4 regions of the Paenibacillus apii genome follow, and region 1 is predicted to be linked to each of the others. Evidence: riboswitches for the same ligand, from Rfam matches in the RefSeq annotation. Region 1 holds a riboswitch; each other region holds the start of a gene.
What was found. A riboswitch is a leader RNA that binds a small molecule or an ion and turns the genes downstream of it on or off. The one in region 1 is predicted to bind thiamine pyrophosphate.
Positions count from the first base shown of each region.

Region 1 (3,514 bases):
GAGTAAATGCCGAGTCCCGTGAGATACAGGTGAACGACATCGTCGCTATGCAGGCTGTTCAGATCAACTGTATAGCCTTCCATAAGGGAGAGGCCGCCGGAAGGTCCCGGAGTGCTGACTATCGGAACGCCGGCTTCGGCCAGCGTATCCACGTCGCGATAAATCGAACGGACGGAGGTTTCGAGCGCTTCCGCAAGCTCCTTTGCTTTTATCTTCCCTCTGGACTCCAGCAGCAGTAAAATCGCAACCAGCCGGTGCAGCCTCATCACTCGCCCTCCTTTAGCGAACCATAGAATTTTTCACATGGCGATTTCCATATCGTTGCCACTTAGCTGTCAATAATTCAAGTATATCATAGAGCAAGAACGTTAGAAGGAGATGGAATTCATGAATATTGGCGTACTCGGGACGGGATTTGGGGCTTATCATACCCGCCTGCTGAAACAAATGGATCTATGCGGACGCGTGGTCGTGTTCGGAAGAGATGAGGGCAAGCTGGCTGTTTTGGAACGTGAGTTAAAGGTAGAGATTACCCGGGATTTAGAGGGACTCTTGCGCGATCCGGATATCGATGTCATCGATTTGTGTCTGCCCTCCCCGCTTCATGCCGAAGTTGCGGTCAAGGCGCTTGAGCATGGAAAGCATGTCTTTTGCGAAACGCCCGTATGCTGCTCTATTGAGGAGTCTGCGGCGATGCTGGATGCGGAAAGACGCTACGGTAAAAGAGTGCTGGTAAACCGGTTTATCCATTTTGACCCGGCCTATGCGTTTCTGCGGGAGTCCTGCCTGAAAGGAACGTACGGCAAGCTGATGTCACTCACTTTAAAAAGGGAGACGCCCCCGCTCTGGGGTGATCTGGGCCTAGGCTCCCTCCCTGTTCAGTTCATGATTCACGATTTGGACTTTATCGAAGGGCTGATGGATTCGCCGGAGCTTCGATCCGCCTGGGGAACTGAATATAGGGATGCGCAGCAGTCGCTGGTTCGGGCGGTCTTCGGACAGAATGGCATGATTGCGGAAGTTGTCTCTTCCTCGGGAATGCCTGACGGATATCCCTTTACTGTAGGCTATGAAGCTTATTTTGAATCGGGCAAGCTGGTTTTTCTTGAACAGGATTCTGGAGACCAGTCCGATGCCGCTTTGATGGAATACACCGCCTCCAGCGCACAGCGTCTCATTTTGGAGGAGATGAATCCGTATGCAGCCACCTTGGAACACGCGCTTCTAAGCTTCGAAAACGGTAGGAATTCGCTTCTTTCATTGGACCGGGCGGCCCGTTCTCTGGGAACCGCACTTGAAATCCGGCGGCAAATCTCCCAAAAGTAGCTTGTGCTTTCCCAGAGTTTAGGATATCCTGTTAAAGACAACTTCATAGACACGGGAGCTCGGAAATAGCCGGGCTGAGAGGATGGCCCTATGCCATCGACCGTAAAACCTGATCTGGGTAATGCCAGCGGAGGAAACGTCACAGGCTTTGTATGTTCAAAGACCGCTTCTTCGGATGCGGTCTTTTTTGCGTACCTAGTCTCCTCCGGCGCTTCACACTATTAAGAGGAGGAATTGAAATGACAAGTCAAAGTCAAAAAGTGTATGTGAAAGGCTCGCGGGAGGACATTCGAGTTCCCATGCGCGAGATTACGCTGAGCGATACGACCGGGGTTGACGGCGGCGCAACTCCTAATCCCCCAGTGCGGGTATATGACGCCAGCGGCCCTTATTCCGATACGCAGATGTGTACGGATATCCGGAAAGGACTCCCTCCGCTCCGTCATAGCTGGATTTTGGAACGCGGGGATGTCGAGGAATACGAAGGCCGGGACGTAAAGCCGGAAGATAATGGATTGCGGAATTTGGAGCAGGACCCTAACGCGGAAGTCTTTCCGGGACTCAAACGGCGGCCGCTGCGCGCCAAAAGCGGAGCCAATGTTACGCAGATGCACTATGCCCGTAATGGCATCATCACACCGGAGATGGAGTTTATTGCCATCCGCGAAAATGTCGATCCTGCGTTTGTACGGGACGAAGTCGCCAGCGGCAGAGCGATCATCCCTTGCAATATCAATCACCCGGAAAGCGAGCCGATGATCATCGGACGGAACTTTCTTGTCAAAATAAACGCCAATATCGGAAACTCAGCAGTCTCCTCCTCAATCGACGAAGAAGTGGAGAAAATGCGCTGGGCGACCCATTGGGGTTCCGATACGATTATGGATCTTTCGACTGGCCGTCATATTCATACGACCCGGGAATGGATTGTCCGCAACTCCCCAGTGCCTGTAGGCACGGTGCCGCTGTATCAGGCGCTGGAAAAAGTCGGCGGCAAAGCGCATGAGCTGAGCTGGGAAATCTATCGCGATACTCTGATTGAACAAGCCGAGCAGGGCGTCGACTATTTCACGATCCATGCGGGCGTGCTGCTGCGCTATGTCCCTTTGACAGCCAAACGCGTAACGGGCATCGTATCCCGCGGCGGCTCGATCATGGCGGCCTGGTGTCTCGCCCATCATCAGGAGAACTTCCTGTATACTCATTTTGAGGAAATCTGTGAAATCATGAAGACGTACGACATCGCGTTCTCCCTGGGAGACGGCCTGCGGCCGGGTTCCATCGCCGATGCCAATGACGAAGCGCAGTTCGCTGAGCTTGAGACCCTTGGCGAGCTGACCAAGATTGCCTGGAAGCATGATGTGCAGGTGATGATTGAAGGCCCGGGGCATGTTCCGATGCAGAAAATCAAGGAGAATGTCGACCGCCAAATGGAAGTGTGCCAGGAAGCGCCCTTTTACACGCTTGGACCGCTCACGACGGATATCGCGCCGGGCTACGATCATATTACTTCCGCAATCGGCGCGGCGATGATCGGCTGGTTCGGTACGGCTATGCTCTGCTACGTAACGCCTAAGGAGCATCTGGGCCTCCCGAACAAGGACGACGTCCGCGAAGGCGTCATCGCCTACAAGATCGCGGCGCACGCGGCCGATCTGGCCAAAGGGCATCCCGGTGCCCAGGAGCGGGACGACGCGCTGTCCAAAGCCCGGTTCGAATTCCGCTGGAAGGACCAGTTCCAGCTGTCGCTCGATCCCGAGCGGGCGATTGAATATCATGACGAGACCTTGCCCGCGGAAGGCGCGAAAACGGCGCATTTCTGCTCAATGTGCGGCCCGAAATTTTGCAGCATGAGAATCACGCAGGACATCCGGGAATATGCCAAGCAGAATAATCTGGAGGATGCCGAAGCGATTGAACGCGGAATGAAGGAGAAATCACAGCAGTTTGCGGAGGCGGAACACGGGTTGTATCGTTAATGGGTTAGTGAATCGGTTGTAATGAATAAACGGCAGTCTGAAGCAAAAAGCTTCAGGCTGCCGCTGTTTTTTTGGAGCTATCTTGTACTTAAGTGAAGTTTCTTTTGAAATTCGAATTTGCTATGACTGATTTTATAACCATGATCTTGTATTTAGGAACTTGACCGGTCTAACAGTCTTCCTTTGACAAGCAGATAATTTATTTTCTT
Region 1 covers NZ_JAAKGU010000001.1:142,931-146,444, forward strand. The annotation lists gene G5B47_RS00750 (helix-turn-helix transcriptional regulator) at 1-266, opposite strand, end outside; gene G5B47_RS00755 (Gfo/Idh/MocA family protein) at 388-1,326, shown strand; TPP riboswitch at 1,369-1,480, shown strand; gene thiC (phosphomethylpyrimidine synthase ThiC) at 1,566-3,305, shown strand; gene G5B47_RS00765 (copper amine oxidase N-terminal domain-containing protein) at 3,458-3,514, opposite strand, start outside.

Region 2 (3,514 bases), on a different contig from region 1:
TGGCCTTCTTTTTGCAAAATAAGCTGCTCGTGGTTGATGAATGCTCCCATAATGGCGTCGGTCTGTCCGGTGGAAATGGCCGGGATCAAATCGTAGCCCACATCCACAAAATTCACTTTGTCCGGATCTCCGCCATCGGTCTTGACCATCGTTTTGACTATCGCCTCATAGAGCGGGATGGAGGAATAGCCGACATTTTTGCCTGCCAAATCCTTAGGGCTATGTACGGAGCTGTCCACAGGCACCATCAGGTGGGTCAGCGGATGACGGACAATGGAGGCCAGCGTTTTGACGGGAATCTTCTCCCCCCGGGCCATCAGCACTTGCGGCTGGTAGCTCAGCGCCAGATCAACCTTGCCGGCGGCGACGAGCTTCAGCGCGTCATTCGTGTCGGCCGGCATTTGAATCTCTACATCAAGCCCCTGCTTGGCGAAATACCCCTGTTCCTGGGCGGTATACAAAAAAGAATGCACGGCGTTCGGATACCAGTCGAGCATAAGCGTCAGCTTGTGAGCAGGTTCGGCCGGGCTGGCCGATGCAATGGGGGCTTGTGAGGGCGCGGAGGAAGCCGCCGCATCGCCTGAAGGCGAAGAGCCTCCACAAGCGGTTGTCACAAGCAGCATCGTTAGGGCAGACAGCAGCATAGCTTTACTACGGGTAAAAAATTTCATCAATATGTACCTCTTTTCTTAAGAATCTGATGTTCTAGCAGCCGGACGGCGAGGAAAAGGGCGATGCCGAGCGCCGAGAGCAGGGCAATCGCGGCAAACATTTCGGCGCTGTGCAGGCTTCCGGCCATCCGGCGGCTGTAATAACCGAGACCGCGAGTCCCACCGAGCCATTCGCCTATAGTTGCGCCGATCACGCAGTACACTGCGGTCAGCTTCAGCCCCGAGAAAAAGGAGGGGAGAGCCAGCGGAACGCCGATCTTAAGCAGCAGTTGCCTGCGGCTTGCGCCCATCGTCAGCAGCAGCTCTTGGTAGGCGCCGCGGCTTTTGCCCAGACCGTCGTAGACGCCGACGACCACCGGAAAGAACGCTGTCAGGAAGACGACGGCAACCTTGCTCCACAGGGAATATCCGAACCACATAATAAAAATGGGGGAGAGTGCAATCAATGGAATCGTCTGGCTTACGATAATCAATGGATAGAGCGCCTTCTCCAGCGTCCGGGACAGATGCATGCCGGTTCCAAGCAAAATGCCGCCTGCCACCGACATCAGGCAGCCGATAGCGACTTCCTCCAGGGTGGCTGGCAGATGAGTGCCCAGTAGCAGCCCTGCGTTTCGGACGAGCGCCGTCCAGATCGAGGAAGGAGCGGGAAGGATAAAGGACGGAACAAGTTCCGTGCGCACTGCGGCTTCCCATAAGGCGAGAATCAACAGCGACAGGAGAGGGAAGGCGCCTGAGCGGTGAATCCCTTCCTTAAACGGCGCGCGTTTCATACAGCCTCCGCTCCAGCTCGGCCCGTAAGGATACAAAGCCGGGTTCAAAGTTCATTTGCATGCTGCGGGGCCTTGGAAGCCCGACGTTCATCTCCTGAAGGGCGCCGCCGCTTCCGGCAGGCATCAGAAAGATGCGGTCGCTGAGCAGAACCGCTTCCTCCAGATCATGCGTGATGAACATCACCGTCCGCTTAAGGTTCCCCCATAGCTCCAGCAGCCAACGGTGTATGTCCCGCTTGGTCATCGCGTCGAGCGCGCCGAATGGTTCATCGAGCAGCATCAATTCGCCACCGTTCATCAGCGTGCGGACAAAGGCGGCCCGCTGCCGCATCCCGCCGGACAGCTCATGCGGATAAGCAAGCTCATATCCGGCGAGCCCGACACGCTTCAGCATGTCACGCGCCTTGGCCTTGGTTCCGCTGGCGGCCTGGCCTTTAATCTCAAGCGGCAGCAGGCAGTTGTTTAGCACGGTCCGCCAGGGCAGAAGAAGATCCTGCTGAGGCATGTAGGCGATATGGCCAAGCCGGTTGGCGCCTGAGCCGGAGTCGGTGCCGCGAAGCCGGATGTCTCCCGCAGACTGCTTCAGCAGTCCGGCTATCACTTTCAGCAGCGTGCTCTTGCCGCAGCCGCTGGCGCCGACGATGCTGACGAATTCGCCCTTGTGGACTGTCAATGACAGATCCGAAAATACGGGCTTCTGCTGCGGAAAGGAAAAAGAAAGGCGTTTAAGAGATAAAAGTTCTTCGATAGCGGGTCAACCCTCCTTTAAATGAACAAAGACCCGTCCATTTCCATTAGAGAAATGAACGGGCCTTTAGAAATCCGCCGAACATCAGCACAAGCTGTCCGGCTTCAGTCAAGTAAAAGCTCAGGTTCCACTTCCCTCCGCTGGTATGATCCAGATCAGGTTCCAAGGGTCCGAAGCTCGCGGCTCCGTCTCAGTCTAGTGACTCCCCTAGTGAAATTGCGGTCTTGTATTCGGTTATTATTGATTCTAACTATACCATATCCCTTGAGGTCCCTCAATGAATCGTTTGGGTCCAAGCAAGCTTACAACACAAGGGTACAGTACAAGGGCCGTTCCAGGCATTAGGTCATCCAATGGCCGGGAATCGTCAACGAGGGTGGCAGCTTCGTATGAATATCGCCCTTAGCCGAGTTGATTTGTGCTTGCGTAAGAAAAATACTCCCCGTGAGATCGGCTCCCCTTAAGTCAGCATCCCTGAAATCGGCGCCGATCAGGTCGGCCTGTCGCATGTCGACCTTTCGGAGGTCGGCCGCGATCAGCAGTGCGCCTCTCAAGTTGGCGCCCCTAAGATCGGCTTCCCGCAAATTGGCCCCGATATAGTCGTTTCTCTTGCTCATTTTGGGTTTTGCTTTCTGGTGATTATGATGCCGCGGCGGAACATTGGCCCGCACCCGTTCACTTGTCTGGAGCAGGAGATCGTTGACGACCGCCCGATGGGCGGGGACGTCCAGCTTGATAATCGAAACTGGATCAAGCTTCGTGAGATTCTCGGTTGATTCCAGAGCTGCCCGCAAATTGGTATTTATCGGTCCGGTCTCTTGCCTCTCCAATGCTTCATTCAAATAGCACAGCATCTCATGCAGCTGCTGCATAATCGGAAAGACCTCGAACATTTCCTGGGCCGAACCCGGATTTTTTCGCCAATCCTTTCCTTTATAAGTAATTTGGGATACTTTCTGCCCCGCGCCAAAGCATTCATAGACGGTACAGCCCTTATAGCCTTTTGCTCTGAGATCATTATGGATCCCGCAGCGGTAGTCGGCCTGCAGGTTGGGGCAGGGGATGCCTCCGGCTTTATCTGCTGCAAAATCGGCAGATTTGGCGTAAGGCAAAGCTGCGCAGCATAAACCGAAGCATTGTGCGCAATCGGCCTTTAAATGATTGGACATTGCCTACACTTCCTTTTATATGAAAACTACTTCAATAGTTTAATAAGGAATGCTTCAGGAGTAAACCGCTTTTCATGATTTCGTCTGCGCAGGCAAAAAAGAAACGCACGGATGCCTTCTGCACAGGAGGCAAGTGCGTTTCACTAAACAGTT
Region 2 covers NZ_JAAKGU010000005.1:90,103-93,616, reverse strand. The annotation lists gene G5B47_RS12590 (ABC transporter substrate-binding protein) at 1-671, opposite strand, end outside; gene G5B47_RS12585 (ABC transporter permease) at 671-1,444, opposite strand; gene G5B47_RS12580 (ABC transporter ATP-binding protein) at 1,425-2,117, opposite strand; TPP riboswitch at 2,308-2,411, opposite strand; gene G5B47_RS12575 (pentapeptide repeat-containing protein) at 2,534-3,361, opposite strand; gene G5B47_RS12570 (S-layer homology domain-containing protein) at 3,514-3,514, opposite strand, start outside.
Region 2: linked by a shared signal. The riboswitch ahead of G5B47_RS12580 (ABC transporter ATP-binding protein) and the one ahead of thiC (phosphomethylpyrimidine synthase ThiC) in region 1 are both predicted to bind thiamine pyrophosphate.

Region 3 (3,514 bases), on a different contig from region 1:
GTCTCGCCGGACTTGGCGGGCGAATCTGCACCGTATCCCGCCCGCAGAGCACGGTCGTTCTGGAATGGCTGCCCGGCGACAAATACGGATACGTCCGCTTGTCGCCGCAGGACGGACAATCGGCCCGCTTCAGCCTTGCCGTATCCACAGACGAGTGGCGGTTCGCCCAGAGGTCGAAGGAGACCAGCGTTCCGCGGAGTGCACCGCTGTTCCCCGACAGCCATTTCAGCGCCTCGGCCGTCTGATAGGCGGCGGTCATCTGTACGGCAGGACCGATAATACCCGCCGTGTCGCAGGTATCCCCTCCGGCCGGAAGCCCGTCCAGCAGACAGTGCAGGCAGGCGCTCTGCCCGGGGACAATGGTCATGGAAATCCCGTAGCTGCCGGTGCAGGCGCCGTAGATCCAGGGAATGCCGTCCCTTGCGGCAATATCATTGACAATCATCCTCACCTCGAAATTGTCCGCCGCATCGAGTATAAGGTCTACATCCCCCGTGTAGAGGCCGATCTCCTCCGCTGTAATATCCGCTACTATTCCTTCGACCTTTACGGAGGAGTTGACGCTGCGCAGCCTGCGTGCCGCCGCCACCGCTTTGGGCATCCGCTCCGCCGCATCCTGCTCGCTGTACAGATTTTGCCGCTGCAGGTTGCTCCACTCCACATAATCCCGGTCCACAAGCGTCACCTTACCGACGCCCGAGCGCACCATCGTCTCCGCGCATGCAGAGCCAAGCGCCCCGGCGCCAATGATGAGCACCTTCGCCCGGGCAAGCTTTCGCTGGCCCTCGATTCCGATTCCATAAAAGCGTTCCTGCCTGCTGTATCTGTCCTCTCCGGCGGAAATCACCTCATCCTCAGCCTCCTCCCACAAAATGCACCAGCTCGACACGGTCCCCGTCGGCCAGCGTGACCTGCCCGTAATCGTCCTTGCCCACGATGATCCCATTCAGTTCCACGATCATCCGTCGTTCCTTCCATTCGGGACGGCTCAGCAAATCCGCAAGCGTCCCGCATGCTTCGTCAAGCCTGGTCTCACTGCCGTTGATATACAGCATCATGGCCTTCACCTCCTTTCAAGCCGGGCCGCCTGGACCGCGGCGCGGTAAGCCATTGCCGCCGCGGCCGGATCGGCGGCGCCGCAGATGCCCGAGAGCACGGCAATGCCCGCCGCGCCGGTTGAGAGAACTTGCCCTGCATTTCCCGGCTCAATGCCGCCGATCGCGATGACCGGAACCGGGCAGGCCCGGACGGTTTCCGCGAGTCGGTCCAGGCCCCGGCCGGGTAAGCCCGGCTTGCTGGCCGAGGCGTACACATGCCCGTAGAGGCAGTAGTCCGCCCCTTCGCCCGCGGAGGCAGCCGCCTCTGCTGGAGAATGGACGGAGCGGCCGATGCGCAGCCCCGGGGCATGCGGACGGGCGGCTGCAGGAGGAAGGCTGTGCCCCGCAAGCTGGACGCCGCCGGCTCCCGCAGCCAGCGCGACATCCAGCCGGTCGTTCACGACGATTTTGGCAAGCGGCACTCCGCGCCGTGTCATCTCCTTCACAGCTTGGTACAGCTCATTCGCTGTACATGCTTTCTCTCGCAAATGGATGTAATCGACCCATGAATGGACCGTTTCCGCAATCAGCAGAAACTTGTCCAGCCGCGTCCCGCCGCCGGAAATAAGATGAATCTCGGGATCACTGTCTTTAATGCCCGCAGCCGTGGAACGCCGGTTAAGGGGATCTAGTGCCGCATGCACAGCCATCCTCTCCTTCCAAATTTCATTAATCGCGCCAAAAAAGCCGCCCTCCGAAGGAAGGCGGCCGAAAACTGCGGATTGGTTCGAACCTCAGATGAGGCCCGGATGCAGCTATTCACTCTCCACTTCCCTACGCTGGTACAATCCAGATCAGGTTCAAAGGGTCCGAACAATCACGTTCGTCTCAGCCATGCGGCACCCCTAGTGTCAATCGCTATACGGTTATGAATCTTCTACAGCATAGCATATTCTTCCTTCTCATCATACCCCTTCCGTGAAAAAAACCCCCGGCCGCACTAGCGAACCGGAGGCTTTGTACCCTACCGCCGACGCGGTTGATTTCACGGCGTGAACGGTTAGCCGTTCACGATTTCGCCGCCATTGACGTGCATAACCTGGCCGGTCACATACGTCGAATCATCGGAGGCCAGATAGACATAGGCCGGCGCCAGCTCTTCCGGCTGTCCCGGACGCTTCATCGGCTGGGTGGAGCCGAACTCGCTGACCTTTTTCTCGTCAAAGGTGGACGGAATGAGCGGTGTCCAGATCGGACCCGGCGCGACGGCATTGACGCGAATGCCTTTGTCGGCCAGATTCATGGCAAGCGAGCGAGTGAAGGCAAGGATGGCGCCTTTAGTTGACGAATAGTCCAGCAGTTGAGGGTTTCCTCTGTATGCCGTAATCGATGTCGTATTGACTATGGTGGAGCCTTCTTTCAAATGAGGCATCGCCGCTTTCGTCAAATAGAACATCGAGAAAATATTCGTGCGGAACGTCCGCTCCAACTGCTCGGAAGTAATATCCTCGATCTTTTCCTGCGGATGCTGCTCCGCGGCATTGTTGATGAGGATGTCCAGCTTGCCAAGACCCTCCACCGATTTGTTCATGAGATCCTGGCAGAAGGCTTCAACGCCAATATCGCCGGATATGAGAATGCATTTGCGCCCTTCCTGCTCGACTTGCCGCTTCGTCTCCTCGGCATCAGTGTGCTCATTCAGATAGGAAATGACCACATCGGCCCCCTCCTTGGCAAAAGCCACGGCAACCGCGCGGCCGATCCCGCTGTCACCGCCTGTAATGAGCGCCGCTTTGCCAAGCAGCTTGCCGGCCGCTTTATATGCCGCCGGCTCATATTTAGGCCGCGGCGTCATTTCCGATTCCAGGCCGGGTTGACGGTCCTGATGCTGCGGTGGCAGCGTCTTCTGGGTTTGCTGACTGCTATTGGACATCTTTCATTCTCCTTTCGAAAGTTTGCAAAAGCTCAGACTTTCCTTAGGATGTCTTTGGGATGTGCAATTATGCGTTCCCTTTACGATATTTAAATTAACCATTTGCCGGAGGCTCAAACAGGCCTGCCCCAGCCCAGCCGAAGACCAGCTCATTTGGAAGCTTGTCCATTACGCTAGACAGGAACCTAAGAGCGCCGTCCCCCAAAGCGCAAAAAAACCGCCCCGTAAGGAAGCGGCAATACGTTACGGCTGTACGCGCGGCTTAAATAATCTCGTCAAAAGCCATAAAGAACAGTATAACCAGCAAGCATACCGCCAGCAGTGCGCTCAACGTGCGGATTTTGCCGGTTTCGATGGATACATTTCGGCCCTGCTTCATGCCTGAGGCGGCCAACCGAAGCGGTTTGCTCATAATGCCGCCCAGGGCGAACATCGCGAGCAGCAGCAGCGTTACGATAATCATCCACGGAACCGAAACATCTGCTTTGGTCATCAGATAGCCTCCTGTTAGCAGTTGGACAACAAGGCCGTATTGGGCGAAACG
Region 3 covers NZ_JAAKGU010000004.1:338,531-342,044, reverse strand. The annotation lists gene G5B47_RS11790 (ThiF family adenylyltransferase) at 1-847, opposite strand, end outside; gene thiS (sulfur carrier protein ThiS) at 855-1,058, opposite strand; gene G5B47_RS11780 (thiamine phosphate synthase) at 1,064-1,747, opposite strand; TPP riboswitch at 1,852-1,954, opposite strand; gene G5B47_RS11775 (SDR family oxidoreductase) at 2,098-2,970, opposite strand; gene G5B47_RS11770 (hypothetical protein) at 3,233-3,514, opposite strand, start outside.
Region 3: linked by a shared signal. The riboswitch ahead of G5B47_RS11780 (thiamine phosphate synthase) and the one ahead of thiC (phosphomethylpyrimidine synthase ThiC) in region 1 are both predicted to bind thiamine pyrophosphate.

Region 4 (3,514 bases), on a different contig from region 1:
TCTGCATATAGTAGCCGAGCCCCTGATTCCCGCCGATTAGCTCCGCGACCACAGCGCCCGTTACGGCGTAGGCGGCGGATATTTTGATGCCGGAGAACAGCGAGGGCAGCGCATGGGGCAGCTCCAGCTTGGTGAAGATATGCCGCCTCGCGGCGCCCGCCATCTTCATGAATTGAAGCATCATGCGGTCGGTCTGGGCCAGCCCGCTCAGGCCCGCGACCGCCACGGGGAAGAAGCACACCAGAACGATGAGAATAATCTTAGGCAGCTGCCCGAAGCCGAACCAGATGACCAGCAGCGGACCCAGCGCGATCACCGGCACGTTCTGGCTCAGGATCAGCAGCGGGTACAGCGCGCGGGCCGTCCAAGGCACAATATGCAGCAGCACGGCGCAGATCAGCCCCGCCGCTACCCCGAGCGGAAAGCCGATCAGCGTGAGCCGCAGCGTCGCAAGCGTATGCCCTTTAAGGGAAGAAGCGCTGGCCATGCCTTCCCGCCAAATGTCGGAGGGAGCGGGCAGCATCCATTTTTCCACATGGAACCAGGAGACCGACACCTGCCAGACCGCCAAAAACAAGAGGACCGCCACAAAGGGCGGCCAGATTTGTCTCCAACGGGAGCTCACGGGCGGTATTTCTCCGTCAGCTTGTCCATGCTGATTCCGCCCGGGTTATGGGCGATCTTCACTTGCGAGATCACGCTGGGGCAGCCTGCTTCGATCAGCGCCTCCTGCATCTCCCGGACAATTTCGAGCAGGTCGGCGAGCTCGCCTTCCATCGTCGTCTCCAGTGCGTTCACCTGATGCTTCACACCGGAGCGCTGAATGACCTCAATCGCCTTGTCCACATAAGGAATTACATCCTCGCCTCCCGGCGTCTTCGGAATTACCTGAATGCTCAGCAGCGTGCTTGCCATTGCCTATCATCCTTTCATGACGTTGATATTTTCATGACCTTAATACTTTCATACCGTTAATGGTGAACCCCGTGAATCAAGATTTTAACTCTATTAAGCTTACTGCCCGTCCGGCAAAAAATCGTTCGTGAACGCCTTGTCGGCCTCAAGCGGCTTCTCCAGCAGCTTCAGCCCGTACATCCAATCGGCGTAATCTTTCCATACAGAGGCTTTCTGCTCGCCCCACCGGGCAGCATCGTCCTTGTATTTCGGGCTGAGCCATTCCTGGCTGGCCTGAACAAGCTTAGGGTCCAGATCGGGAACCGCCTTGATCAGAATATCGGCAGCCTCTTTCGGATGGTCGATTGCGTATTGATACCCCTTGGATGTCGCCTTCAAAAAGGCTTTAACCACCTCGGGATTCTCGGCGATTTCTTTCTCGCTTGTCGTCAGCACCGGCGTGTAGTAATCGAGCTGTGGCGCGTAATCCTTCAAATAGAGCATATCGAGCGGCTCACCGCGCAGCTTCGCCTCAATACCGGTCCAGGCGTAGAAGATCCAGGCAAAGTCAATGTCGCGCTTAACGGCCGTAAAATAATCGGCCTCGCCGATCGTGACCTGCTTGACCTTCTTCACATCGCCGCCAACCGGGTCCATAATCGCCTTCATGGAAGCTTCTTCGACCGGCGATCCCCAGCCGCCGTAGGTTTTGCCTTCAAAATTCTTCGGCGACTTGATGCCCCGGTCAACCGGAGCCGCAAAGCCCGACGTGTTATGCTGGATAATCGCCGCGATAGATACGAGCGGAACGCCCTGAATGCGGGCCAGCGTCAGACTGTCCTGCGCGCCGACGCCAAAGGCGGCTTCTCCCGAGGTGACCATCGTATCCGCGCCCGCCGCTCCCGGCTGCACAATCTCAACGTCAAGGCCTTCTTCCGCGTAGTAGCCGAGCTCTTTGGCAACATACAGCCCGGTGTGGTTCGTGTTCGGCGTCCAGTCGAGCGCGACCTTTACCGGCGTCGCCGCTTTGGGCGAGCTTTCGGCGGAAGCCGATGCCTCCGGCGATGCAGAAGCAGGGGTTCCCTGAGCGCCGCCGGCGTTTCCTCCCGAATTATTGCCGCCGCAGCCTGCTGCCGTCAGGATGAGCAAGCTGGCCAGGGACAGTGTTAACCATTTTTTGACTCCCATTATATCGTCTCTCCTTTGTATTGCCATCCCGGGCGGCGAAGCCCGAAGCGGCGGGTATTCCCGTCTTCATGATAACTGATCCGCAAATTGCGGGACCGGCCGGCGGACCCGGAAATTTGCGTTCTCTCCTTGGTGCCAAGAAACAAAGCCAAAAAAGCGTCCCTGAATATTCGGGACGCTGCGGAGTGCATAACGGCGGCGGTCTATCGGGACCACACGCTTTTGGACTTTCCTACGCTGGCATTATCCAGATCAGGTATAAGGGTCAGTATCTTGCGGGATACACTCTCAGCCGGCCGTAATTCCAGCACCCCAAGGCGGTATGAAGTTTGCGGGTATTTCTTACTGCTTACGGTGTAATTATAGACGCAAGGTTCCGGGATTGTCCAGCCTGACGGCTATTCTAGCTTCTTCCGGCGGCGGCTTTTGATCCCGCTCCGCAGCTCGCGCAGCGTCAGAACGCCGCTGACGATGATGCCGCAGAAGGTCAAGAGCAGTGCGATGTATTCGAATACGGAATACTGAAGCATTTTGCCCCAGTCGATGTTTCCCTTTAAGTCCTCGATGACCTGATTCATCCCGTAAATGCCGCTAACGACCGTGAATACCGTCAGAATCATCAGCAGGTTGTCGCGGCGCTTGGCCTGGAACGTCTCCTGATACTGGAACAGATCGGCCAGCGTCTGCTTCACTTCCTCGAACAGTGCGTCATTGCCGTACACTTTGCGCAGCTGAAAGAAGATTTCACGGCCCTGCGTCTGTGAGATCAGCTCAAGGAAATAAAATTTGGCGGAGAACTTGTTAATATAGTAGATCAAATCCTCGATTTCCTCGTAATCATGCTCGATCCGCAGCCGCGAGTGCACATTGGACAGCTTCAGCAGCACGATCTTGTGAAAAAGGCTAAGCAGCAGGCCGTAATAATATTCGCCATACATTTGATTGGCCAGCTTCACTGCGGTTTCGGAATCACTGCGGCTCAGGCAGCAGAAGGTCTGTTCGTTCGTCATGTAGTAGGTATCCGGACCCCAGCGTCCGTACCGGTGCTTCCGGCAGTATTCCCCGATATATTCTTCGCTGCTCGCGCTCGTATAGGGCCGTCCGTCCGCTTTCATCCCGTCAAGCTGGGAAGCCCGGTAGCATGTTTCGCGGCTGATGTTCTCCCCTTCCTCGAATCCGTAAAAGGCCTGAACCATCATCCGCTCATCCACGAAAAAAGGCAGCGTCTCGAAGTAAGCCCCGTCCAGCTCCGACTGGTCGAGGAACTCTCCCAGACCGTTCACCAGATTTTTGAAGATAAAATCCTCCATTTGGTTAAACATCCGTTCTCCGCAGAAGATGCGGGATGCCTCGTCCGCTTCCTTTACATTTTCCAGCGAGCGGAACCGGTCGGCGAACTCCAGAGCGAAGCTGAGCGGAAACCTCTTGTCGT
Region 4 covers NZ_JAAKGU010000013.1:135,695-139,208, forward strand. The annotation lists gene G5B47_RS22060 (ABC transporter permease) at 1-625, opposite strand, end outside; gene G5B47_RS22065 (thiamine-binding protein) at 622-915, opposite strand; gene G5B47_RS22070 (ABC transporter substrate-binding protein) at 1,015-2,082, opposite strand; TPP riboswitch at 2,295-2,407, opposite strand; gene G5B47_RS22075 (hypothetical protein) at 2,481-3,514, opposite strand, start outside.
Region 4: linked by a shared signal. The riboswitch ahead of G5B47_RS22070 (ABC transporter substrate-binding protein) and the one ahead of thiC (phosphomethylpyrimidine synthase ThiC) in region 1 are both predicted to bind thiamine pyrophosphate.